Regions from separate parts of the Spirosoma endbachense genome, predicted to be linked through region 2. Evidence: riboswitches for the same ligand, from Rfam matches in the RefSeq annotation. Region 2 holds a riboswitch; the other holds the start of a gene.

Region 1 (12,568 bases), 140 kb from region 2:
GCATCCCTGATACAGCGAATTGATATACTGTCGCTGGTCGTCGGTTAGCGTCAGTGTCTGACACTGGCACAGGTTGATACTACCCACGCGGCACTCGAAAGAGCGTTGACAGCGAGGGCAAGTCGTATGCTCATGTTTATTGATGGCTATAGCGGTCATTTGATTCAATTTCCTGTTCAAAGGCAACAAAATTAACTACTTGTTTCTGTCGATTAACGATGGGGCGAATAATGATATGACACCAGTATGCTGTCTGATCTTTGCGATAATTCAGTATTCGTTCGTCAACGATTTTCTGCTGGTCAATCGCCTTCCTGATCCGCTGCCTCGATGAAGGATCGGTCTTGACTCCCTGCAAAAAATCAGGTCGACGGCCCGTTGCTTCGTGGTTTTTGTAACCCGTCATTCGCTCGAATTGGTTATTTACATAGCGAATAATCTGCGACGTATCCGTTATAACAATGGCCCAGTCACCACTTATCAAATCACGACGGACTGGCGCTGACAGCTCCCAATCATACGTTTTCGCCAACGCCAGCCAACCCGCTGTACCAGTTGATAATGCCGGATTCTGTCTGAACTCCCAACCACCCCACAACGGTGTGATCTGGGTTACTCGATAGGTGTTCGCTACTTGTTTGTCGTATGGTCCGCAAAAATCCATAATATGGGCGATTAAGGCCTTCTGCCCGTTTGGACAGAAGGCCATGACTAGTTACACTGTCTCTGTAACTAAATCGCGGGCTGTTTGGGCAGCCTGAACCATATTTTTCAGCGCATCGGCTGTTTCTGACCACCGGCGCGTTTTCAATCCACAGTCTGGATTCACCCACAAATTACGGGCGGGCAAAACAGTTGCTGCCTTTTGTAAGAGCTCAACCATTTCGTCAACCGTTGGCACACGAGGGCTATGAATGTCATAAACACCGGGGCCTATTTCGTTGGGATAAGCAAATTTTCCGAACGCGTCCAGCAGTTCCATCTGTGATCGGGACGTTTCAATGGTGATCACATCGGCGTCCAGTTCGGCAATCGCACCAATAATATCGTTGAACTCGGCATAGCACATATGCGTATGGATCTGCGTATGATCCTGAACCCCCGAAGCCGCCACCCGAAAAGCCATAACCGCCCAGGCCAGATAAGCGGCCCAGTTCTCCCGGCGCAGCGGAAGTCCTTCCCGCAGAGCAGGTTCGTCAATCTGAATAACGCCAATACCAGCCGCTTCCAGATCGACAACCTCATCGTGAATAGCCAGCGCAATTTGCAGACAGGTATCCCGACGCGGCTGATCGTCGCGCACGAACGACCATTGCAGAATGGTAACTGGCCCAGTGAGCATTCCTTTAAGCGGCTTACTGGTCAACGACTGGGCATATTGCGACCAGCGTACGGTCATTGGCGCGGGCCGATGCACATCGCCGTAAATGATTGGTGGTTTCACGCAGCGTGAGCCATAGCTCTGTACCCATCCGTTTTCACTGAACGCGAATCCATCGAGTAGCTCGCCGAAATATTCGACCATATCGTTCCGCTCAAACTCACCATGAACCAGTACATCCAGTCCGATTTCTTCCTGCCAGCGAATCGCCTGCTCAGTTTCGGTTCGAATAAAGTCTTCGTACTGCTCCAGTGTCCTGTCACCTTTCTTGAATTTAGCGCGGTTGGCCCGAACCGCTTCAGTCTGCGGAAACGACCCAATCGTCGTTGTTGGGTATAATGGCAATTTGAGCCGATCATGTTGCAGAGCCTGACGCTGGGCAAACGTTCCATGACGACGGGCATCCTGATCCGTCAGTAATGCCAGACGAGCCTGCACGGTTGGGCGGTTGATAAGCGGTGACTGTCGGCGGGCGACCAACGCGGCCTGATTGGCGACCAGGGCTTCTGTTGCCTGCCCGTTATTCGGTTCCCGGAACAGCGTAACCAATGTCGAAACCTCATCCAGCTTTTGCCGGGCGAAAGCCAGCCACTGCTTTATTTCGGGCGTCAGGCTCTTTCCATTGGTTTCTGAATTCAGATCACAGGGAACATGCAGTAATGAACAGGATGGCGCAAGTAACAGGCGCTCGGCTCCTATCGCATCGGCTGCTCGCTGAATCATAGTCAGCGAATTTTCCAGATCATTGATCCAGATCGTACGCCCATCTACCATACCCAATGACAAACGGGTCTGTTGATTGACGAAATCGGTTTTTAATAAGTCTTCCAGCTGGCTTGGACACCGGACCAGATCAAGATGCAGGGCATCGACGGGCAGTTGAACCACCAGATTCAGATTAGCCCCATAGCATTCGAAGTAGGAGGCCAGCAGGAATTTAAGTTGGGGAAACTGCCCTTTGAGTCGATTATACGTTACAGCAAAAGCTTCCCGCTGCCGATCGGTCAGATCGAGTGACAGACAGGGCTCATCGATTTGAATCCAATCAGCTCCCAGCGCCTGAAGGCTGGTCAACACCTGTTCATAAACGGGCAACAACCGATCCAGTAAATCCAGCCGATCGAAACCAGATTCCTTTTCTTTACCTAAAAGCAGATACGATACGGGGCCGATCAATACGGGTTTTGGCGTTGTGCCGAGCGTTTGTCGGGCTTCGTCAAATTCGGCAAAAATCGCATCGGAGAAGAGCTCAAACGATTGATCGACCGTAAATTCCGGAACGATGTAATGATAATTGGTATCGAACCACTTGGTCATTTCCATCGCTTTCAGGTCCAGACCATCCTGCTGATACCCGCGCGCCATGGCAAAGTAAAGCGTCAGCCGGTCAACGTCGGGCCGGTCGAGCAGCGGCTGAAACCGCTTCGGAATAGCTCCAACGGTCAGGGACATATCCAGTACCTGATCGTAGAACGAGAAGTCGTTGCAGGGAACCAGCGTAATGCCAGCCTGCTGTTGGGTCAGCCAGTTGTCCTGTCGGATGCGCCGACCGATTTCCTGCAATTGCTGACGTGTGATTTTGTCGGCCCAGAACTGTTCACAGGCCCTTTTGAGTTCGCGGTGGCTACCGATTCGTGGATAGCCGAGGTTGTGTGCGATCATGTTGTTAATTGATAAAAATGATTGATCGCGTTCGTTGCCGAACTCCATACGTCTATCACATTACCAGGACTTTATCAACACGACACACCACACCCATCCCCACCGAAAGAAGAGAAAAGAAGAAGCGGTCAATCTTGATGAAGCCTAATAGCGTGTAGGCGCAATCAGCAGGGCTAAGGCAAGTCTCCTGGCTTGTGACGGTATTTGCCGTCCTTCTCATCCCTTCACAACGGCGAACCGCTGTTGGAACAATGGACATCGAGGGCAAACCCTTTTCTAACGGTCACTGACAGTAGCAACGTCTGCTCGTGATTCTCACACGATTCCTTTTTAATTTCCTGAAGCTCTCAGGAAAACCATAGCCTGTTTGACGGAAAACAAAGAACGTTGGGGCAAACTAACTGGATTAGCCCGGTAAAAACAAGGAATAAATCAACAAAATGCCCCCTATCTGCTTCTATTAACGTTTTTGACTACCTGTTGCATTAACTCATGCTTTACATTTATGCTTATGAAGTTGGTCGTATACCTTTTTTCGTTTTGGCTGTTGTTGCTGGCGGGTCTCCCCTGTCCGGATGCCGACTGCCATGCGCACGAACGTATAGCCTCTAACACCGCAACTCCTCATTCGACCGACGATCCTGATCATGGGCACAAAGCGCCATGTAGCCCATTCTGCCACTGCGCAACCTGTGCTGGCTTTTCCATTCCCCGGATTTTCAGCTACAGCCTGTCCGTTAAGCTGACGACCATTTTCCCCATCCGTCAGTTTTTTGCCTATCAGTCTCCCAATCATGCGGATGTGATTCAGTCCGTCTGGCAGCCGCCCAAATTGTAACCGTTTTTCATGGATTTCTTCACGGCCAATCATCCATTGGCTGAATTGTTCCATTGTATTCATCCTACAGAATGAAAAACGTTTTTCTATTCCTATTGCTTTTGGCAGCCGTTTTCCGAAACACGGCTTCTCAGGGGCAGGATACCTTACACATTACGGTGCGCCATGCGACCACAAACCAACCGATACCCGGTGCTACTGTCCTGATCATCGGCACCACAAACGGCGCGGTTACCGATACTGCCGGAAACGCCCAGCTCCGGCTACCAACTGCTGGCCCTTATAAAATCAGGGCATCGGCGGTGAGTTTCCTGTCTGTTACGCAAACAATTAATTTACCCATTAGCGATACAATTCGTTTTGCGCTCGAAACCTCCGAAGAAGCACTGGAAGAGGTTACCGTTTCATCCACCCGAAGCGGTCGAACGGTAGCCGATGAACCGACTCGCGTTGAGGTTATTGATGCCGAAGAACTCGATGAAAAAGCCAACATGCAACCCGCCAATATCGCCGTGATTTTGCGTGAAAGTCCGGGCATTCAGGTACAACAGACATCGGTTATGTCGGCCAATGCAACCTTCCGGATTCAGGGACTCGATGGTCGCTACACGCAACTGTTGCAGGATGGTTTACCACTTTACAGCGGTTTTTCGAGTGGATTGAGTCTGATGCAGGTGCCGCCCCTCAACCTGAAACAGGTGGAAGTGGTAAAAGGCTGTCAGTCTACGTTATATGGCAGTGGAGCTATTGCGGGGCTGGTCAATCTGGTTACGAAAGAACCGACTCGTCAACGCGACCTGTCATTCCTGATCAACGGCACGTCGGCGCTGGGCCTGGATCTGAATGGGTATTATGCCCAGCGAAACGATAAAATTGGGATTACGCTCTATGCTACCCGCAATCTGCAACGTGCTTTCGACCCGAACCACGACCAGTTTTCTGATCTGCCCCAAACGGCCCGAACTACCCTGCAACCCAAACTATTCTGGTATCCAAACGCCACCATGACTGTATCGGCGGGGCTAATCTGGTCAAATGAACAGCGTACGGGCGGTTATCTGCCAATCATCCGGAATGAATCGGCAACGGGCTATACGGAGGCCAATGATTCACGACGGTTAGCGACGCAATTCCGGCTGGAAAAGCGATTTACCAGTGACGCGGTGCTGACCGTAAAAAACAGTTACAGCCGCTTTAACCGGGCCATTGTCCTGCCCGATTACCGGTTCGATGGTCAGCAACATTCATCGTTCACTGAACTCAGTTACTTTAAACATCAGCCAAAATCAGACTGGATTGTGGGTTTAAATGTCTGGACCGATAGTTTTCGCGACAACAGCCCTCAATCGACCTTCACCGACCCCTCCGTCTATCGACAGAGCATTGCCGGTGTGTTCGTGCAGAATACGCTTACGCTCTCGGAACACTTGAGCCTGGAAACGGGTCTACGCGGAGACGTCGTTACCACACGTGTTGGCGGAACGACCGATTCAGATTCACCAAAGGCATTTTTATTGCCCCGCTTTTCATTGCTCTACCGCGCTACAGAACACTGGTCGAGCCGGTTGGGTGGCGGATTAGGCTACAAAGCCCCGACCCTATTTACGGAAGATGCCGAACGGTTATCGTTCCGGGGAGTCAACTTGCGCTCTATCCAGAGCAACCAGACCGAATCATCCATCGGTCTGAACTGGGATATTAATTACCGCACAGAGCTAGGAAACGAAACCACACTATCGATCAATCAGTTGTTCTTCTATACGCAATTGAATCGCCTGACGGTGTTGAGCCCCCAGACTGATGGTTATGCCTTTCGCACGGCCGCAGGTCACCTCAACACGCGAGGTTTCGAAACGAATGTTCGATTGGTCTATCATGACATTCATGCGTTTTTAGGCTATTCATTTATTGACACCCAGCGCCGATACGATAACCTGACGGGTATGATTCCATTAACGGCCAAACACCGGCTTTACTTTACAACGCTCTACGAGACAGACAAGCTAAAAACCGGATTTGAAGCGTTTTATTCTGGTCAACAACAACGAACGGATGGCACCATTACGCGCTCATACTGGACGATGGGCTATATGATCGAACGGAAATGGTCCTTTGGGAGCATTTTTATTAATTTCGAGAACTTCCTGGATGTCCGGCAATCGCGTTTTGAACCGTTGGTTCATGGTACGCCAACGCAGCCAACATTTGTTACGGATATTTATGCCCCAACCGATGGCCGAATCATCAACGGAGGTATTAAACTGAAATTATAAGCATGGCTCACGATCTCCACGACTCTGCCCATAGTCACGCAGGCCATAACCACGGCCCCACGGTTCTGACATCCGTCAACCGGGCGTTGATTATCGGGGCGGTGCTGAATTCGGTTTATGTAGTGGTTGAATTCGCTATGGGATTCTACTACAATTCACTGGCACTGATTGCTGATGCAGGACATAATCTGAGTGATGTGGCCAGTTTGCTCCTTTCGCTGTTGGCCTTTCGGCTCGCACGTGTTCGGCAAACACCGAGTTTCACCTATGGCTATCGGAAAAGCACAGTATTGGCTTCATTGACCAACGCTGTCATCCTGCTGGTTACGATCGGGGCTATTTTGTGGGAAAGTATCCAGCGTTTCAAGCACCCGGAGCCGGTAGCCGGTGGTCCTGTTGCCTGGGTCGCCGGATTTGGTATCCTCATCAATGCATCCTCGGCGCTGTTGTTCTTCCGCGATAAAGACCACGACCTGAACGTAAAAGGCGCTTATCTGCACCTGGCGGCCGACGCGTTGGTGTCGCTTGGCGTAGTCATAGCTGGTGTTATCATCAGTTATACCGGCTGGGTCTGGCTCGATCCGGCTATCGGGCTGGCCGTCGCTGCCGTCATTCTGGGTTCGACCTGGGGGCTGCTCAATGATAGTTTGCGGCTCTCGCTCGATGGCGTTCCGGCCGATATCGACCTACCCGCTGTGCTGGCCGATCTGCGGACGGTTGCCGGTGTGCGCGATGTACATCACGTCCATGTATGGGCTATGAGTACGACCGAAAATGCGCTTACAGCTCACCTTGTCTTACAACCCGGCCTGTCCGACAGTGCCGAAACGGCTCTCAAAGCTGATGTTCGTCATCGGTTATTACACCGTAATATTGGCCATGCCACGCTCGAAACAGAGGTAACCACAGAGGCTGACTGTGGAGCCGAAGATTGCTGAGATAAATGACTTGATGTACTGGAAAATTCATCCCCTTTTCTGGTGCTGACAAGCCATTTTAGCGACCCGAACACTTCTGGCGATTACCACTAATCAGCCATAAAGCTGAAAATAAGCTCGTTAAGTCGCTTTAGAGATTATAGCAATCCCATGATCATCGATTTCAGCGGATTCACTAATGCAACATTGTTGCATTAGTGAATCCGCTGCTGTATTTTTGTCAAAACAATACAGGAATCATGGGTACAACAGATACATTCGACGTTGTCGTTGTTGGTGGGAGTTATGCTGGTTTGAGCGCGGCTTTACTCCTCGGACGATCGTTAAGGAAAGTGCTTGTCATCGATAGCGGCCAGCCCTGCAATCGGCAGACGCCCCACTCCCATAGCTATCTGACCCGCGACGGTGAGACGCCCGCCCAGATTGCAGCCATCGCCAAAGAGCAACTGCTGCAATATCCAACAGTTTCATTCGTAAATGATCTGGCGACAGTAGCGCGCCCTGAGTCGAGTGGATTTATAGTGGAAACCGCAGCCGGGCATCAGTTCCGATCGCGCAAATTGCTATTGGCAACCGGTATTCACGATATCATGCCAGCAATCGACGGGTTTGCCGAATGTTGGGGACGATCCATTTTGCACTGCCCCTACTGTCACGGCTATGAAGTTCATGGTCAACGACTCGGTATCATCGCCAACGGTGATATTGCCAACAAAATGGTGCGACTCATTCAACACTGGAGTCCTGATTTAACCTTGTTTACAAACGGCCCGGCTACCCTAACGGCTGAGCAATGGCAAACGACACAACAGCTTGGCATACCGGTTATTGAAACCGAAATTGTAGCCGTCGAGCATCAACAAGGTCAGCTAAAAAACCTTCGCTTTCCAGACGGATCGATCCACGAACTGGACGCCATTTTCAGCCCCGTTCCGTTTCGGCAACATAGTGAACTGGCTGCCCAGCTGGGGTGTGATTTCGACGAATCTGGCCTGATTAAGATCGGTGAATTCGGCCAAACCAACATACCAGGTTTGTATGCGGCTGGAGACAACAGCACTCCCTTTCGGCAGGTGTCGATCGCTGCCACGAACGGAGGTAAAGCAGGAGTCTGGATGAACCATGAGTTGATCGATGAAGATCTAGCGCACCGGCTGCATACCAGCGTTTTAAATTAGCCATTCATAGACGTCATCTGATGAATTTTCGTAGCCAGATAGCTGCAATTATCAGTCAAAAGCGATAAGTACATAATCAGCTGTGGTGAGCATCCAGAACGAGACACGGTTCGCTGCTATTTCAAGGTCAAGTGTAATTATACTTTCACAATAACAAATTATCTTTAACCCTGAAATAACAACTGATTTTTATGCGTTTATCGCTTTATCTGGTTCTCCTGTTCATTTTTGCCTATCCGTCCGTCGCTCAGCAAAGAACTTACTGCAACCCGATGGACATCAGTTATCGGTACAATTTCGAGCAGCTCAACGAGAAAATTTCGTATCGATCCGGAGCCGATCCTGTCATTGTTAACCACAAGAAGGAATATTATCTCTTCGTCACCATTCAGGGTGGCTGGTGGCATTCCAAAGACCTGGTTAACTGGAACTATATCGTACCCGACAAATGGCCAATGGAGGACATGTGCGCTCCGGCGGCCATGTCGGTCCGCGATACACTGTATCTGTTTCAATCTACCTTCGAGCAACGGCCCATTTTTATTTCGACGGAACCCGAAAAAGGAAAACTCAAATTTTATAATCGCTGGCTACCCCGTCTGCCCAAAGACATTGGTCCCTGGGACCCGGCTCTGTTTCACGACGATGATACCGACAAATGGTATATGTACTGGGGTTCATCGAATGTATACCCGATTTTCGGAGCTGAGCTGGACAAGAGCCGAAACCTGACCTACGCAGGCAACAATCCCGCCCAGGCATATAAAGCCATGCTCTGGCTCGACCCCTATAAACACGGCTGGGAACGCTTCGGCCCGAATCATTCCGACCCGTTCAAACCCTTTACGGAGGGGGCCTGGATGACCAAATACAAGGGCAAGTATTACCTGCAATATGGTGCGCCCGGCACCGAGTACAACGTATACGGCAATGGCACTTATGTTAGCAATGATCCACTGGGGCCGTTTGAGTACGCGCCTTATAATCCGATTGCCTACAAACCGGGCGGTTTCGCTACGGGTTGTGGACATGGCAATACGTTCCAGGACAATTTTGGTAACTATTGGAATACGGGCACTACCTGGATTGGCTACAATTGGGGCATGGAACGCCGGATTGTGATGAATCCGGCAGGTTTCGACAAAGACGACCATATGTTTGCCAACACGCGGTTTGGTGATTTTCCACATTACCTGCCTACGCAAAAAGTACCCAGCCAGAACGGAACGGAAAGCGATGCGCTGTTTACCGGCTGGATGCTTCTCAACTACAAAAAACCAGTCGTAGCCTCATCGACCCTATCGACACCTACTGATACCGTTCGAGTCGCGGCAAATGTAGCCGACGAAAATCCGCGCACATTCTGGGTCGCGGCTCAGAACAAACCGGGCGAAACCCTAACCGCTGACTTAGGAACGGAACGTGAAATCCGGGCCGTTCAGGTCGATTATATCGACTATAAACAAACTGTTTATGACTCCGATTCGACCGTGTATACGCAGTTCAAAATCCTGACCTCAACCGACAATAAAAAGTGGGATGTTGTTGCCGATCTGACGAAAGAACCCAAACGCGACCGGGCCTGCGCCTATGTGCAACTGGACAAACCCGTTCGGGCGCGGTATGTGCGATATGAGCACGTTTACGTTGCGGGTTCGCATCTGGCCATCAATGCATTCCGCCTATTTGGCAATGGATTCGGGAAAGCCCCGGCAACACCCGCTACGCTGACCGCCAAACGTCAGAAAGACCAGCGCAATGCCGACCTGTCCTGGAGCAAGGTTCCCGGCGCTGTCGGCTACAACATCCGCTGGGGCATTGCGCCTGACAAACTCTATCAGAATTATCAGTTCTGGAACGACGAAGCCAATACCTTCGAACTTAGGGCGCTCAACGTTGACGTACCGTATTATTTTGCGATCGAAGCCTTCGACGAAAATGGCGTATCCGTGTTGAGTAAAGTCATAGATGATGGATCGGGTCTGGGGAAAAAGTGATAGATTCAACCCATGCAATTCTTCTTCCGAAACGACCAGCCCGAAGTGGCCGTTGATCTATTACGCGAAGTCGGTCAATGGCTTGTTGACAATGATCGCGAACTCTGGACAGTTGACGCCCTGACACTCGACAACCTCATCGACGATTTTACCCGCGATAAGCTCTATGTGATGTATGCCGACCACGGCAACGGAACAGCGCCAGAACCAGCGGCAGCCTTCATACTTCAGTGGGAAGACCCCCATTACTGGCCCGATGTTCCGGCCAACACGTCGGGCTTTATCCATAAATTAGCCATCAGGCGTCCTTTTAATGGACAGAATCTGTTCGCGTCGATTCTGAAGTTTAGCCGGGAGGAATGCCTCAAACGAGGTATTTACACCCTTCAGCTCGAAACCGACGCCGGGCGACCTAAACTCATGCAGTTTTACGAACGATACGGATTCCAGCCTACCTATCAGCGCGATATGAGCGAATTCGGCAAGTCGTTTACCTGTCAGTTTTACATAATGACGTTTTAAGCAGACAGCGCGGCCTGGAAAGTCCACGCAAAACTAGCTTTGGTCAAATAAAACAGGACTTTTGCGTTCCAATTAATCAGTTCATCCATGACGCAACCGCGCCAGCGGAAAGTCCGTGACTTTCGACTGCCTCAGATTTATGCCATTATCCTGATTGACGTCATTGTTGGTTCAGCTGTTGGGCCAATTTTACCCGAATTTGTAAAGGGCCTGCAACGCCCCCAATTATGGCTTTCGGCTGGTACGGCTTTGTTTTTAGGTATGCAATTGTTCTCCGCTCCTTTGCTGGGGAAACTCTCGGATGGCTACGGCCGCCGACCCATTTTTATTCTCTCATCGGTCGGTACGTTTCTGGCCGATTGCTTTTTGTTGCCTGTTCGGGTAGGCTTTTATTTTGCGAACCGCATCAGCGACGGCACAACCAACGGCATGTATGCAACGGTGCGATCGGCGATAACAGACATTTCCCCCAAAGATCAGCTATTCAAAAACCTCGGCATCGAAGGGGCTATTATTTCGCTTGGTTTTGTCCTCGGACCAGCCGTTTCGGGTCTGCTTCTGACCACGTTCGATGTCGTTCAGGGCAATCAGGCGAAGGTTGTGGCGATTATGGCGGTCACACTCTCAAGCGTGAATATGCTCCTGAGCTGGACACTTCGGGAAACTCACCCAAACCCGCCCGGCGTTGACACATCGGCGCTCAAAAACGAACTGATTCAATCCCTGAATGTACAGTTGCTCTGGAGTCGACTAGCAGAAAAAGACAGCAAATATCAGGGATTGAAACAATTGGTACTCATGCAATTAGCACTAACCTTCAGCATTGGTTATTACAATTACTTCGTAACCTTCGCGAGTTTTGGCGAACTGCACATGGATGCAAAGGCTATTTCTTACTTTTTCATGTATTTCGGCGCTTTGAGCGTGGTCATCAGTTATGTCTTTTACGCTTACATGGCCGACCGGATCAACCAGCAACGGGCTATTTTCTGGCTGGCACTCATCGGAGTACCCGTGCTGGGCAGTTACGGACTGGTTGGGTCATCACTGGTTGGGCTATATATCCTGATTACAATAGACTGCCTGACCCTGTCGCTAATCCAGGGATTGATCGAGGGGTTAATGGCTCAGCTAACAACCGACGACGACCGGGGCGAAGTTTTCGGCATTAATCAGGCGTTGCAGGGGCTGGGTAGCTTTGCAACCACATTAGTCTTTGGGGCTTTGTCACTACTTGATCTGCGGCTACCGTTTGCCTGGTTTGCCGGTTGTCTGGCCATTGTAGCCTGGCTGGCGAATCAAAAACTCAAAAAACTATAAATCATACCCATACAGCCCATTTTCATTTTCTGAGTTATAGCCGTTCACTCAAAAGCAGTATACTCCGAGTAAGTGATTCATTATTTTTATAAAAAATCAATAATTATTAATATAGTCCCTATTCTCAACGACATGATTAACTGGCGAACACACCGGCACAAGCTAGTTTACAGTGTGATGATTGCCCTACTAGGCGGTCTATTTATGTCCGGGTGTTCAAAATGGAATCTGGAGCCTAAAGAAATAACACCCACTTCGTCGTCGACCCTTCCCACCGTAACCATTACGAACGTGGATAATTTTTCGATAACCGGACGTGGTACTGTGGTGACCTTTACCTTCAACGTGACCTCGGTACCCCGCGTAACGGTCAAAGAGCTGGGTGTTTGTTATTCAACTACCAATAAAACTCCGTCGCTGGCCGACGCATCAGGAACAACAGCCCTCGCAAAAGCTAAA
Region 2 (12,568 bases):
GGTGCCTGTTGTGCCATTCATTCAGGCACTTCAGGTTCCTGCGGTCATTGTTCCCTTAGTGAATATGGATAACAATCAGCATAGCCCGAACGAAAACCTAAGGCTTGGCAACCTGCGAACCGGTATAAAAACCTGCCTTTCTATTCTTACTGAACCACTTCAGCAAAGGGCTCATTAATTCAGGATAGTTTTGTCGAAAGATTAATCTTAACAGGCATGGCTCACCGAAAAAAGAATCGGGTAGGGGCAATGTCGGCCTTGATCGAATCGACCAATGCGCCACTTGGCTGGTAGCGTATTGCATATCCTGGCTGATTCGCTGAGGGTGTTACGGCTGCATAAAGCAAACCTCTGGCATCATATGGATCGACACTTAAGCCGCTAAATAGCCGGCGGATAAATGGCGTATTGGCCTGAATAGTCACATCGTTGATTGAAAAGCGATAGGTTTCGCCCTTTAACTTACCGTTGTCGGCCGGATCATTGAAGGAATTGACGAAGAAAAAAATCGTTTTGTCGGCGTTTAAGGTAATTGCACTGGGTGTTTTAGGACCTCTACCCACTTTAAGCCGGGTCTCGACTATTTTGCTCGTCGGGTTAATCCGAACCATCTCATTGGTTGATGATGCATAGGCCCACAGTTTCTTATTGGCATCAAAGGCAATCGGGTTGGCATTTACGCCCGCGTCAATGCCCGGCTGAACCACTTCATCCGTATCCGTATTAATAACGGTCAGGACCTGCTCCCCACCAACGCTCCCCACAAAGACCTCTTTGTTGACAAGTACCATACGCTCCGCACCTTTCGTGACCGGAATTTTCTTTACAACAGTCCGGGAACCCAGATTCAGGACCAGAATATAGCCGGGTTTAGTATACGTGTTTGCCCCACTGCCGGTTGCATCCCAGCAGCTGATATAGGCTTTATTGGGACCAGCATAAACAACGAATCGTGGATTTTCAACATCAGGAGCCTGGAAGGTTGCCAGCGATTTGAATGTGCCTGACTCAACAATTTCAACTTTATCTTGTCCGCCCGCATTATTATCGACCAGAATGACGCCTTTACCGTCAATTTCTGTGTAATCCTGAACGGTGCCTCCCAGCGCTCTACCATTGGCAGCGTTAAAAATATCTACTGTTGGCGTAGCGGTATTGCGGGCTATGAAGGAAATTGACCCGTTGCTGGCACCAGGAGTGCCTGCATTGACGATATAAGCGCCTTCTTCATAGGGCGAAGGTGGGGCATCCTCAACTTTGCAGGCTCCGGCAATAAGCGTTAATAAGGCAATGCTAATACCGCTGAGTAAACGATTACTACTTGTCATGAAACTGTACAACTGGGCTCTTTTTATTCAACAAAGAACAGATTTATTGAGAATAAACCCTATCTGAAGCCTTTTTTGTTTTTAACTAACCACCCGAAGTTCCGTCAATTCAGTTGCAGATCAGCAAAATAATAGGTCGATGTCACTTGCTCGCCAGTGGCCGTTTTAAACGAATACGTTTTGGTTACCGTACCGACAACCTGTACGCTTATTGGCTCAGCAAAATAGGGAGCCTGATAGACGAAGGTATGGAATTCGCCATTTTCTCCGCAGGGATCGACGTTCTGTGGCAGGTCATCGACAAACGACTGATCGAGGATGCGTCCGCAAAAGGACTCGTCGAGGTATTGGCTATTGACACTAACAACGATCGTTGAAAAGCCTGCTGCCCAGAATTCATCGAGCAATTGACGGGATGGAATACGCCAGAGTGGAAAAACCCCGGTCAGGTTCTTACTGGCCAATTGAGTTTCACGCCACTTTCGTAAGTCCTCCAGAAAGATATCGCCGAAAATCGCATGAGTGACCCCAGCGGCAACGAGCGGCTCCAGCGTATTGGCCATTCGTTGCTCGTAATCGCCCATTGAGCTTTCTTCAGGCAGATAGAGTTTAGTCTGCGGTAAACCCAACTGCTTTGCCTGGGCATCAAGTAAATGTTCAGGCACACCGTGCATCGAAATGCGCCGGTTAGCCGCATTCAAAGTCGTCAATAGTGTTTCGATCTGATAATCGCCTGCCTGAAGTAGTTGCCACAAGGCGAAGGCCGAATCTTTCCCGCCCGACCAGTTCATGATTGCTTTGGTCATAAAACAGGTGTTTTGACAGGTAGAGGCAACCCGCTAACCATGAGCGTAACGGCATCAGCCTGGCTGGCTACGTACTGATTCGCCCACCCCTGTAGGTCGGTGAATGCTCGACCTATAGCCGTTTCGGCGTGTACGCCCATGCCTAGCTCATTGGTGACGATAATAAACCGACCTGGTAGCTTCACCAGTTCGTCAACCTCTTTTTGAAAGAGCCTCAATGACTCGGTAACATCGCTTTTTGTATCGCCAAAAAAGTTAGTCAGCCAGAGCGTCACACAGTCAATAACGACCGTCTGACCAGAGATAGGAAGCTGACTGACCTGGCGAAGCTCTTCAAAGACGGTCCATTCCGGGCCACGATCCTGCTTATGATGCGATACCCGCTCCGCAAACTCATCGTCCCATATCCTGGCCGTTGCTACGTAAACCGGTGTCGGACTCCATTCGCGGGCCAGTTGCTGTGCATATCGGCTTTTACCGCTCCGTGCTCCGCCCGTAACCAGATGCAGGTACGCCTGTCTTGGAGGCATATAAGTCATAAACTTTTGATTCTAAAGCAGCCGGAATAGCGAATATATCAGGGTGGAAGCAAGCTGCCAGCAGTTCGATACCATCCACTAGCGTTGCCGCTGAAGGCTGGGTGAATAAATCATAGTCGGCAATGTAAACCGCTTGATTGGCTACGGCTCGTAAGCTATGCCAGCCGGGTTGTTTCTCAAGTAAGGGTAACTCCTGTAGGGTGCGTTCTGTGGTGAAGCCACACGGAGCAATTACCAGTACTTCCGGATCATACCGGCGTACTTTTTCCCAGGATGTAACGATGCTATCACCCGATGGATTACCCAGCATATCGATGCCACCCGCATACGCAATCTGATGCGGAATCCAGTGGCCACAGTTGTAGATTGGCGCCATCCATTCCATAACCATCACCCGTTTGGGCAACACCCGCTTTGCCCGCAGTCGGTCAATGACAGCGTCAATTCGGGTGCGCAGCCCTTGCAGATAGGTGTAAGCCGCTTCTTCGTGGCCTAGCGCCGATGCAATTGTTATCGCGGTATCGAATACATCGGTGAGACTTTGAGGAGTCAAAGCGACAACGTTGGGCATGTTGGGCAAGCGGTCAAGTACCGCCTGCGTGCATTTCGTATCGATCTGGCACACCTCGCAGACGTCCTGCGTGAAAATTACATCGGGAGCGATCTGATGCAGTTTCTCTTCTTCAACGTAATAGAGGCTTCTTCCCTCAGCTTTTGAGGCTGAAAAAATCCGGTCGATCTCTTCACTACTGTAATCGTGACCTTCCAGTACGCATCGTACTAAAATTTCGTTTTCGGCGCGAGAGGGCTCCGGGCATTCAAACGTAACCCCATACAGCAAATCCTGTAGGCCCATGTCATAGACCATCTGCGTAGCTGCGGGCAGAAAAGAACAAGCTTTCATAAAGATGAAAGAGCGAATGAGTGAAAGAATGAATGAGTGATTGAGTGAAGCTCGGGCTGTCTTGCAAACCTAGCGATGAACAAGGCAATAGCAACCTGCATCCTGCGGTTAGGTCAACTATAAGTTCACTCAAAACAACAGGATGCAGGCTATTCCTAAATCATCAGGCTATTGCCAGTTTGGGGTAGCGTGTTTGTAGCCATTCGAATGCGCCGAAGAATAGGGCACTATAGGCTAAAGTACCGGCCAGAAAATTACGCATGTACGGAAAACCTTGTGCAATGCATTGCAACCAACCGGCGAAGTCGCGCGATAGGGGCAGGTTGGTGCGCATATCCAGACCACCGGCCAGCCAAACGCTGGTGTCGGCCAGGAGCCAGTGCGACACGGACCCGATCAGGGCGGCTATAAGCACATTCTTAACCGACACTTTTTGCAGCAATACCTTGCCATACCAAACGATCAGGGCAAAAATGCCATAAATCCAGTACCAGCCATTATACATTATACCGAACTGCCCGTTGTAGAGTACCACATTGATGACCAGATCGCTCAGAAACAACGTTATCAACGGTAGACCGAATGCTTTCCAGTAATTTTTGAAATACGATCCACCAAAGAGCGCCATCGCGCCAATGGGCGTAAAGTTAGCCAGCGGTAAGCACTGCGCCGAGTTGGCAATCCGAAGAACGGCCGCCAGCACAATGAACAGCAGTAATACTGTAAAACGAGGATTAAGTTGTTGCTTCATATGCACTTCAAATATTTTCTTGTAAAACAAAGAGCCTGAAGCTCCCTGTACGCTTTAGTTTAACCACTTACCAGGTAAAGCGGACGCCAACGCTGGCGTTTCGACGGCGGGTATTGTAGCCGTAAATATCGTAATACGTTTGGTCAAATACATTACGAACGTCGGCATACAAGCGCAACAGTGGGGTAAGTTTCCCTTCCGCATAGAGATCGACCGTTGTATAAGCGGCAAGCGTTATATTGTCGGTATTGAATGTTTCGCTGTTGTAGAAACGATCGGTACGTTCTCCTATCGACCGAATTGTTGCCGAAACGAACAGTTTCGGAATAAAACGGTAGCCTACGGTTAGATTTACCTGCGTTTTCGGGCGCCGGAACAGGTTATTGTACGTTGTATCGCGACCCGCCACCTTCGTCTTCACCTCGCCTGTGAGCAGCATAACGTTCCCTGTTAGCGTCAGTTTATTCAGTTCGGTTTGCGCTTCTACTTCCAAACCATGATCATGCTGGCGGTCGAAGTTAATGTATCGACCGTACGGAGCTGAATTCAGCGATTCAAAGAACAGGACGTCCTTAATCTGCCGGTCGAAATAGGCAGCACGTACCCAGGCGTTTCGGCTACGGGTAAATAGCTGAACGCCCACTTCCGTTGACCAGCTATGTTCGGGACGAAGCGCTTTGTTGCCATAGGGCGAAAACAACTGATATAACGTTGGAGCCCGGAAACCGGATGACAGGTTGACAAATACTTTAATCCGGTCAGAAATCAGGTACGACGGATTGAAGGAATAGGTAAATACGTTGCCATACAGCGAATTGCGGTTATATCGACCCCCTAATTCAACGGATAAACCCTGGTAAGGTGTCAGAATTCCCGTAGCATAGACGCCTACCTGCCCGATCCGGGCGGTGTCGGCTCCGATAGGGGGCGACTGATACGGCCCAAACGAGCTGACCGACAAGTAGCTTTGATCCGTATTGCTGAAGCGATAATCGGCCCCGGTCAGCAATTCGCCCCAGGAACTCAGTTTGAGGTTATGATAGATCTCGGCAAAATGGGCAATACCACCATACTCCTGGGATGAATAGCGTTCAGAAGCGCCCGGCTCAACTTTTGTTGAATCGTTTTTATACGTTCGGCGACTGTCGCTAAGGCCATAATTGATCATCAATCGGCCATGTTTGTGTTTATATTCCAGACCAGTAGCCAATCGCTTAAACTGGTTCTTATAGGTATAATCTTTTTCGTCGGCGAAAGCACCATTGTCAATGTCGGCCGTATAGCCCGTTGTCATGCCCTGTAATTTCCAGCTCAGGCGCGATGTCAATTGTAGGGTCAGATTGGCCAGTAGCGCATTCTGTTTATAGCCGTCGTTGTCAAAATTCTGATTACCAGTACGGTCGGTAGCCGCCGAAAACCCGTCTGAAGACAGCCGCGTGTATTGGACGTTATAGGAAAGTCGGCTTGTCTGACCGCTCACGCCAACCGTTCCCCGGAAGGTATTATACGTCCCGTAATTGACCGAAGCCGTTACGCCAACCGGTTTGTTGCCAACGGCATTGCTACCTGCCCGTTTCGTGAAAATATTGATTACACCAGCCACCGCATCGGACCCATAACTGGTTGACTGCGCTCCCCGTAGAATTTCGATCCGGTCGCATTCTCCAACCGTAAGCAGATTCAGGTCAAATGTGTTGGCTGTTCCGGACGGGTCATAAACGGGCAGGCCATCCAACAGAATCAGCGTATTCCCGGCCGAAGCGCCCCGCAGATAAATGTCAGGATTGGTGCCTAATGGACCATTAGAACCCACAATTTGGAGACCGGCCTGCCGGGAGAGCAGTTCACTAACCGATTGCGTGGCGTAACGTTGTAGCACCGAATCTGACAATACCGTAACGACTTTACCGGTTTGCGAGAGTTTTTGCTCGATCTTGTTGGCCGTAACCGTTACGGCATCCAACTGAAGCGACCGCGCTGTAGACGATGGAGGTGTTTCCTGACCCAATGCAGGCAGACAGGATACGGCCAGACAGGCCGATAATAAAGTAATGATTTTGCTCATCATTAATCAGCTAAACTGAGATTAAGTAATGAGCTGTCGGAAACTGAAATAAAAGACAAACAGCACTTTTGGCCCGTTTGTGACCGTACAGGTGATCAGACCACCCAACCGAAACATGTCTTTCATCCCCGGCTTTTTACCCGAAAGCTCGAATCATGAATTCGTTTGAGGCAGGTCTTCTGGCTCGTTCTACCAACAAGGCCTTCCCGTCGAGAGACAGTGGCTTTTATCTTGCTGGCTGGTCACTAGAACTTACAGCTACGGGAATAGCCCCGGATTTACACCGGTGTTCCCTTTTAATCACCCTTTCTGATTGGGTAAACCTTAAACGCGGGGCAAAGATAGAGAAATTGAATGGAAAGTAGGCAGTAGGAAGTCTTCAGTAGGCAGTGAGCAGTCTACAGTTACCGCGCTCTGAATATCTGCCTACCGTAGACTGCCAACTGCTCACTGCCTACTTTCTTAAAATCCGTCGGCTTTTATTTCCTTCTCCGTGATGGTTCCGTATTTTTTTACCTTTTCCCGAATCGTGTCGGCTTTACCAATGAGTACGAATTGAAGGTTTGTTTTAGGAAAATACTGGTCAATGATTTGCCGGGTTTTGGCTACGGTCAGCCCGTCGACGTTCTTCTGGAAGTTGTTGATAAACGACTCATCGAAACCAAGACTGAACATATCCGTCAGCAGATTCGCTAGTTCACTGGCCGATTCGTAGCGGGGTGGAAAGTCGGCTTTTACGTAGTTTTTCGCCGAAAGGAGTGTTTTTTCGTCAATACCCGTTCGATGCAAACTGTCCAGAACCTGGAGGGCCATGTCTATTGCCTCGGTGGTAGTGCTGACCTTTGTAAACGTCGAAATGGCAAACGTGCCACTGTTGCGGAAGGTACCGAACCGGCTTCCAGCTCCGTAGGTAAGGCCAGAATTAACGCGCAGTGCGTCGTTTAGCCAGGAGGTAAATCGACCGCCCAGAATTGTGTTGACAACTGTAACCGGAATGAAGTCGGGGTTATTTTGCGTAATGCCTTTCCCGCCAATCAGAAACGTTGTTTCGCGGGCGTCGTCTTTATTGACCAGCAACACCCGGTTCTTATCGAACGCAACCGTCGGTTCGGTTAGTTTGAGCGATGAAGCAGCCGCTGTTTTCCAGTTGCCAAACAGGTCGGTTATCAGTTTTTTCATCGCCACCGTGTTGAAATCGCCTACTATAGCAATGGCGGCCCGATCGGCAGTATAATTCTTCTGATAAAACTGTTTGGCATCGATGGCCGTAATGGCCGACACGGCCGTTGGCGTTCCCGTAATGGGATTTGCATACGGATGACCCTCATATACAAACCGATTGAAATACGAGTTGATCACCCCTCGTGGACTCTCTTTCTGCTGGGTTAACTGGAGGAGTTGGCGTTGTTTGTATTTGTCAAATTCGCCCTGATCAAACGTTGGTTTCGTAATAACATCCTGAATGATGTCGAATAGTAAATCCTGATCTTTTACGGCAAACGAAGCCGTCAGTTTGGCCACTTCCTTACTGCCATACGTATCGATACTGGCTCCAACGTATTCGGTTTTTTCTTCGAGTTGCGCTTTGGTATATTTTGAACTGCCAAACAACAGTGCATCGGCGGTCATATTGGACAGGCCATATCGATTTCCATCCTGAATCGCCCCGGCATCGAACACCGCCGAAACGTTGATGAGTGGCACCTCATGTTGCTCCATCAGATAGATGGTCAGGCCGTTTTTGAGCTTGAATTTCTGGTAGGGCGGCACTTTAAACGTCTGCGCCAGCGACGTGCCCGCCGTCAGCAGGGCTATAAAAATAAAGGCTATTGGTCTCATTCGTAAAGTCTTTAGGGTAACACAGTACAGCATCTTGAGCACAATCTTTCGGTTGAACTCGTTGTTGCTCTGTGTTTATAAAAATCAATTGTTTTTCGCCGGATTAGCTTTTGGTTCTGGCAATAGATAGCCTACCGTACGATTCCGGGCGGTCAGATACGTTTTGGCTACGCGCTGCACATCTTCTTTGGTCACTTTTTCGTAAAGGGCCGGGGCTTCGTACAGCTTTTTATAATCGCCAAAAAACAGCTCGTAGGTGCCGAGGGAGTTGGCCTTGCCATTGATGCTTTCCATCGTTCGGTAAAACTCCATCAGCTTCTGATTTTTCAGTTTCTGTAGTTCAACATCCGTTATGCCATCCTTAATAACCTTGTCGATTTGGTTCAGTACTGACCGCTCCAGTTGTTCCGCTGAGATGTTACTGGCGGCAATGGCGTAGACTGAAAAGAGATTCGGATCGAATGACTCACCGAAGTTTGAAAACGCCCGCGACGCAATCGTCGAATCCAGAACGAGTGATTTGACCAGCCGGGATGAGTTTCCTGAACTCAGGACACCGCTTAGCAGGTCAATTGCATAATAGTCGGGGTGGCGACTTTCGGGCGTGTGGTAAGCCAACAGAATATTGGGTGTAGCTACGTCTTTGTAGGTCGTGGCACGCCGTTCGCCATTTTGTGGGGGTTCAACGGTGCGCAGGCTGTCGGGCAGTTTCTGAGCTGGAATGGGTTCGATGTATTGTTCTGCCAGCTTTTTTACCTGAGCTGCCGTTACATCACCGACCACAACAGCCACTGCGTTGTTGGGGGAATAATACATTTTGAAATACTTCTCCAGATCGGCCTGCGTCCACTTTTTGATGTCGGACTCAAAGCCAATGACCGGAAACATATAAGGGTGCTCGGCAAAAGCTACCGACTGAACCAGTTCACTAATGACTCGGTAGTTACTGTTTTCCAGGCCGGTACTTCGTTCTGATAAAACAACACCCCGTTCGCTCTGTACCATCTTAGGATCAATGGCCAGATCGCGGATACGGTCTGATTCGAGATCGAAAATTGTTTCGAGTGCACCGCTCTGAAACCAGTCGGTGTAAACCGTTGTATTTTCGGTAGTATACGCATTGTTCGAGCCGCCATTGGCTTCCATAACCCGGTCGAACTGTTTGGGACCGTATTTTTTAGCCCCATTGAACATCATGTGCTCAAAAAAATGCGATAGGCCCGTAATGCCGTGAACCTCATTTCGGGAGCCTACTTTCCAGAAGGTGTAGAAGTTGGCATTAGGGATAGAATGGTCTTCGAGCACCATGAATTTCATGCCGTTTTTGAGCGTAAACGTCTGCACGTCTTCTGGCTTGGGCTTGTTCTGCGCCAGCGCAACACCCACCAGGAGTGTCAACCCAGCGAGTAGCCCGATTCGTTTGTTCATGAGAATGGTTTTAATTGGTAAATGCTAAAAATAACACCGGTGGGGCGTAATACAAAAGCGGTTACAAAATGGAACCATTAAGTGGTAGTAATTGGCGTAGTTTGGGTGATTTAGTATGCGTTTATCTAACTTTTCGTACCTTTTAGCCCCTGTTTATCGCAACTGTGCATATCCTCAAAAAATGACAAAAGTTAGCCTTACGATCCTCTTTCAACTCCTCTTATCACTCTCTTTTGCGCAGCAAAATCTGGTTCCTTACGTCCATCCGTTAATTGGCACCGAAAAGATGGGACATACGTTTCCGGGCGCTACTGTACCATTCGGAGCGGTTCAGTTAAGCCCAGATTCGGATACGCTGTCTTACGAATTCAACGGAAAGTATAACGGGGCTGTTTATAAATACTGTGCGGGCTACAAATACGAAGACAAAACGATTGTTGGGTTTAGCCATACACATTTTAGTGGCACAGGGCACTCCGATCTGGGCGATTTTCTGATCATGCCGACACAGGGAGCTTTGCAGCTCAATCCGGGCGTGGCTTCAGATCCGAAGAGTGGTTATCGGTCTGCGTTTTCGCACACCAATGAAGTGGCAGAAGCGGGCTATTATAAAGTCAAACTGGATGACCATGCGATTGTGGCCGAATTAACCGCGTCCAGTCGGGTTGGCTTTCATCAGTACACGTTTCCCAAATCCAACCAGTCGCATATCATCCTGGATCTTACCCACGGCATTTACAATTATGAAGATAAAGTTGTCTGGACGTACGTGCGGGTCGTAAACGATACATTGATAACGGGTTACCGGCAAACCAACGGCTGGGCACGTACCCGAACCGTCTATTTTGCTCTGTCGTTCTCAAAACCATTTAAATCATACGGCCAGAAAAATCTGGATAAAGCGCAGGTGTACAAAGGGTTCTGGCGGAAATTCGATCAGACCCGGAATTTTCCCGAAATAGCAGGCAAACGGATACGGATGTATTTTGATTTCGACACGGAAGAGGGCGAGAAAGTAAAATTAAAAATGGCCCTGTCGCCGGTAAGTCAGGAAAACGCGCTGGCCAACATGCGGGCCGAAATCCCACACTGGAACTTTGAGCAGGCAAAAACAACAGCGCAGGCCGACTGGAATCGGGAATTAAACAAAATCCAGATCGATGCGTCGGAAACCGATAAAGTGAATTTCTATACGTCACTCTATCACTCGTTCATTAATCCGACAACCTACATGGACGTGAATGGCCAGTACAAAGGGCTTGATCAGGGCGTTCATCAGGCAACCGGATTTACGAATTACACCACGTTTTCATTGTGGGATACCTACCGGGCGCTGCATCCTTTTTTCAACCTTATTCAGCCGTCCCGCAACAACGACATGGTACAATCCATGTTGAACCATTACGACCAGAGTACGCTGAAAATGTTGCCCATCTGGTCGCACTATGCCAACGATAACTGGTGCATGAGCGGTTATCATAGTGTGTCGGTGCTGGCCGATGCAGTGGTCAAAGGGGCTTACAGTGGCGATGCACAAAAAGCACTGGACGCCTGTATTGCGACTTCGAACCATCGCAGTTATGAAGGAATTGGCGAGTACATTGATCGGGGCTACGTACCATCGGCTTCCAGCGGCACTTCCGTATCGAATACGCTCGAGTATGCCTATGATGACTGGTGTATTGCGCAGTTGGCAAAGAAACTAAACCGGCAGGACGTATACGAAACCTACCTGAAACGTTCCGAAAGCTGGCAAAATGTTTTCGATAAGTCGATTGGCTTCATGCGCCCCCGGTTGGCCGATGGTTCGTTTAAGAAAGAATTTGACGTCTATAAAACAGACGGTCAGGGATTTATTGAAGGGAACTCCTGGAATTTCAGCTTTTTCGTGCCGCAAAATCCTACCTCGCTGATCCAGTACATGGGCGGCCCTAAAAAGTTTTCTGCCCGGCTCGATACACTTTTTTCGATGCACTTACCAGACGAGTTTTTCGCCGAAACCGAAGACATTACCCGTGAAGGCATAATTGGTGGCTACATTCATGGGAATGAACCAGCCCACCATATTGCCTACCTGTACAACTGGGCCGGTCAGCCCTGGAAAACGCAGGAACGGGTACGCATGATTCTCAACATGCAGTATAAATCGACGCCCGATGGCCTGGGTGGCAATGACGATTGTGGCCAGATGAGTGCCTGGTATATGTTTTCAAGCATGGGTTTTTATCCGGTGGCACCCGGTTCAGAAGACTACTCGTTGGGTAGTCCTTCGGTTAAGAGCGCCCGTCTGAATCTGGAAAATGGCAAGACATTTACCATCGAAGCCATCAATCAGGGCGATAAGAATGTGTATGTGCAGAAGGTGTTGCTAAATGGCAAACTGCTCACCCAGCCAACGATCACCCATACTGACATTATGAAAGGCGGTACGTTAACCTTCTATATGACTGCTAAACCGGTGAAGAAATAAACTAAATCCTCCAATCAGGAAAGAGTAACTAGAAAGGGATGTTCCAGCTTTCTAGTTGCTCTTTCCTGATTGGCGAAAGCCTACTCCGCCCGTAAGCTTTTCGCGGGATTCATCAGGGCCGCTTTGAGACTTTGGAAGCTGATCGTTACCAGCGTAATAGCCACGGCTACCAACCCGGCCAGTACAAATACCCACCACTCAATATCGACCTTGTAGGCGAAATCCTGCAACCATTTGTTCATCGCCCACCACGCAATCGGAGAGGCAATAATCAACGAAATCAGCACTAATTTCAGGAAGTCCTGGGACAATAGCGCAACAATGCTCGAAACGGATGCGCCCAGTACCTTCCGAACCCCAATTTCTTTGGTCCGTTGTTCGGCCGTGAAGGTGGCCAGTCCGAATAAACCCATACACGAAATCAGGATTGCAATCGCT

What was found. Region 2 has a riboswitch for cobalamin ahead of GJR95_RS39155 (TonB-dependent receptor plug domain-containing protein). Riboswitches for the same ligand answer to the same signal wherever they lie in the genome.
Region 1: linked by a shared signal. The riboswitch ahead of metE (5-methyltetrahydropteroyltriglutamate--homocysteine S-methyltransferase) and the one ahead of GJR95_RS39155 (TonB-dependent receptor plug domain-containing protein) in region 2 are both predicted to bind cobalamin.

The regions. Positions count from the first base shown of each region.
Region 1 is NZ_CP045997.1:9,858,316-9,870,883, forward strand. Features, by position in the region: gene GJR95_RS39660 (cysteine-rich CWC family protein) at 1-159, opposite strand, end outside; gene GJR95_RS39665 (PAS domain-containing protein) at 137-664, opposite strand; gene metE (5-methyltetrahydropteroyltriglutamate--homocysteine S-methyltransferase) at 716-3,043, opposite strand; cobalamin riboswitch at 3,204-3,419, opposite strand; gene GJR95_RS39675 (DUF6660 family protein) at 3,555-3,881, shown strand; gene GJR95_RS39680 (TonB-dependent receptor) at 3,953-6,154, shown strand; gene GJR95_RS39685 (cation diffusion facilitator family transporter) at 6,157-7,092, shown strand; gene GJR95_RS39690 (NAD(P)/FAD-dependent oxidoreductase) at 7,332-8,270, shown strand; gene GJR95_RS39695 (family 43 glycosylhydrolase) at 8,462-10,267, shown strand; gene GJR95_RS39700 (GNAT family N-acetyltransferase) at 10,280-10,789, shown strand; gene GJR95_RS39705 (MFS transporter) at 10,877-12,109, shown strand; gene GJR95_RS39710 (DUF3823 domain-containing protein) at 12,287-12,568, shown strand, end outside.
Region 2 is NZ_CP045997.1:9,722,760-9,735,327, reverse strand. Features, by position in the region: gene GJR95_RS39185 (M20/M25/M40 family metallo-hydrolase) at 1-178, shown strand, start outside; gene GJR95_RS39180 (DUF5074 domain-containing protein) at 222-1,328, opposite strand; gene GJR95_RS39175 (Dph6-related ATP pyrophosphatase) at 1,433-2,134, opposite strand; gene cobU (bifunctional adenosylcobinamide kinase/adenosylcobinamide-phosphate guanylyltransferase) at 2,131-2,664, opposite strand; gene GJR95_RS39165 (ABC transporter substrate-binding protein) at 2,609-3,577, opposite strand; gene GJR95_RS39160 (DUF6580 family putative transport protein) at 3,741-4,328, opposite strand; gene GJR95_RS39155 (TonB-dependent receptor plug domain-containing protein) at 4,396-6,396, opposite strand; cobalamin riboswitch at 6,546-6,735, opposite strand; gene GJR95_RS39150 (M16 family metallopeptidase) at 6,856-8,232, opposite strand; gene GJR95_RS39145 (M16 family metallopeptidase) at 8,317-9,660, opposite strand; gene GJR95_RS39140 (GH92 family glycosyl hydrolase) at 9,842-12,130, shown strand; gene GJR95_RS39135 (ABC transporter permease) at 12,211-12,568, opposite strand, start outside.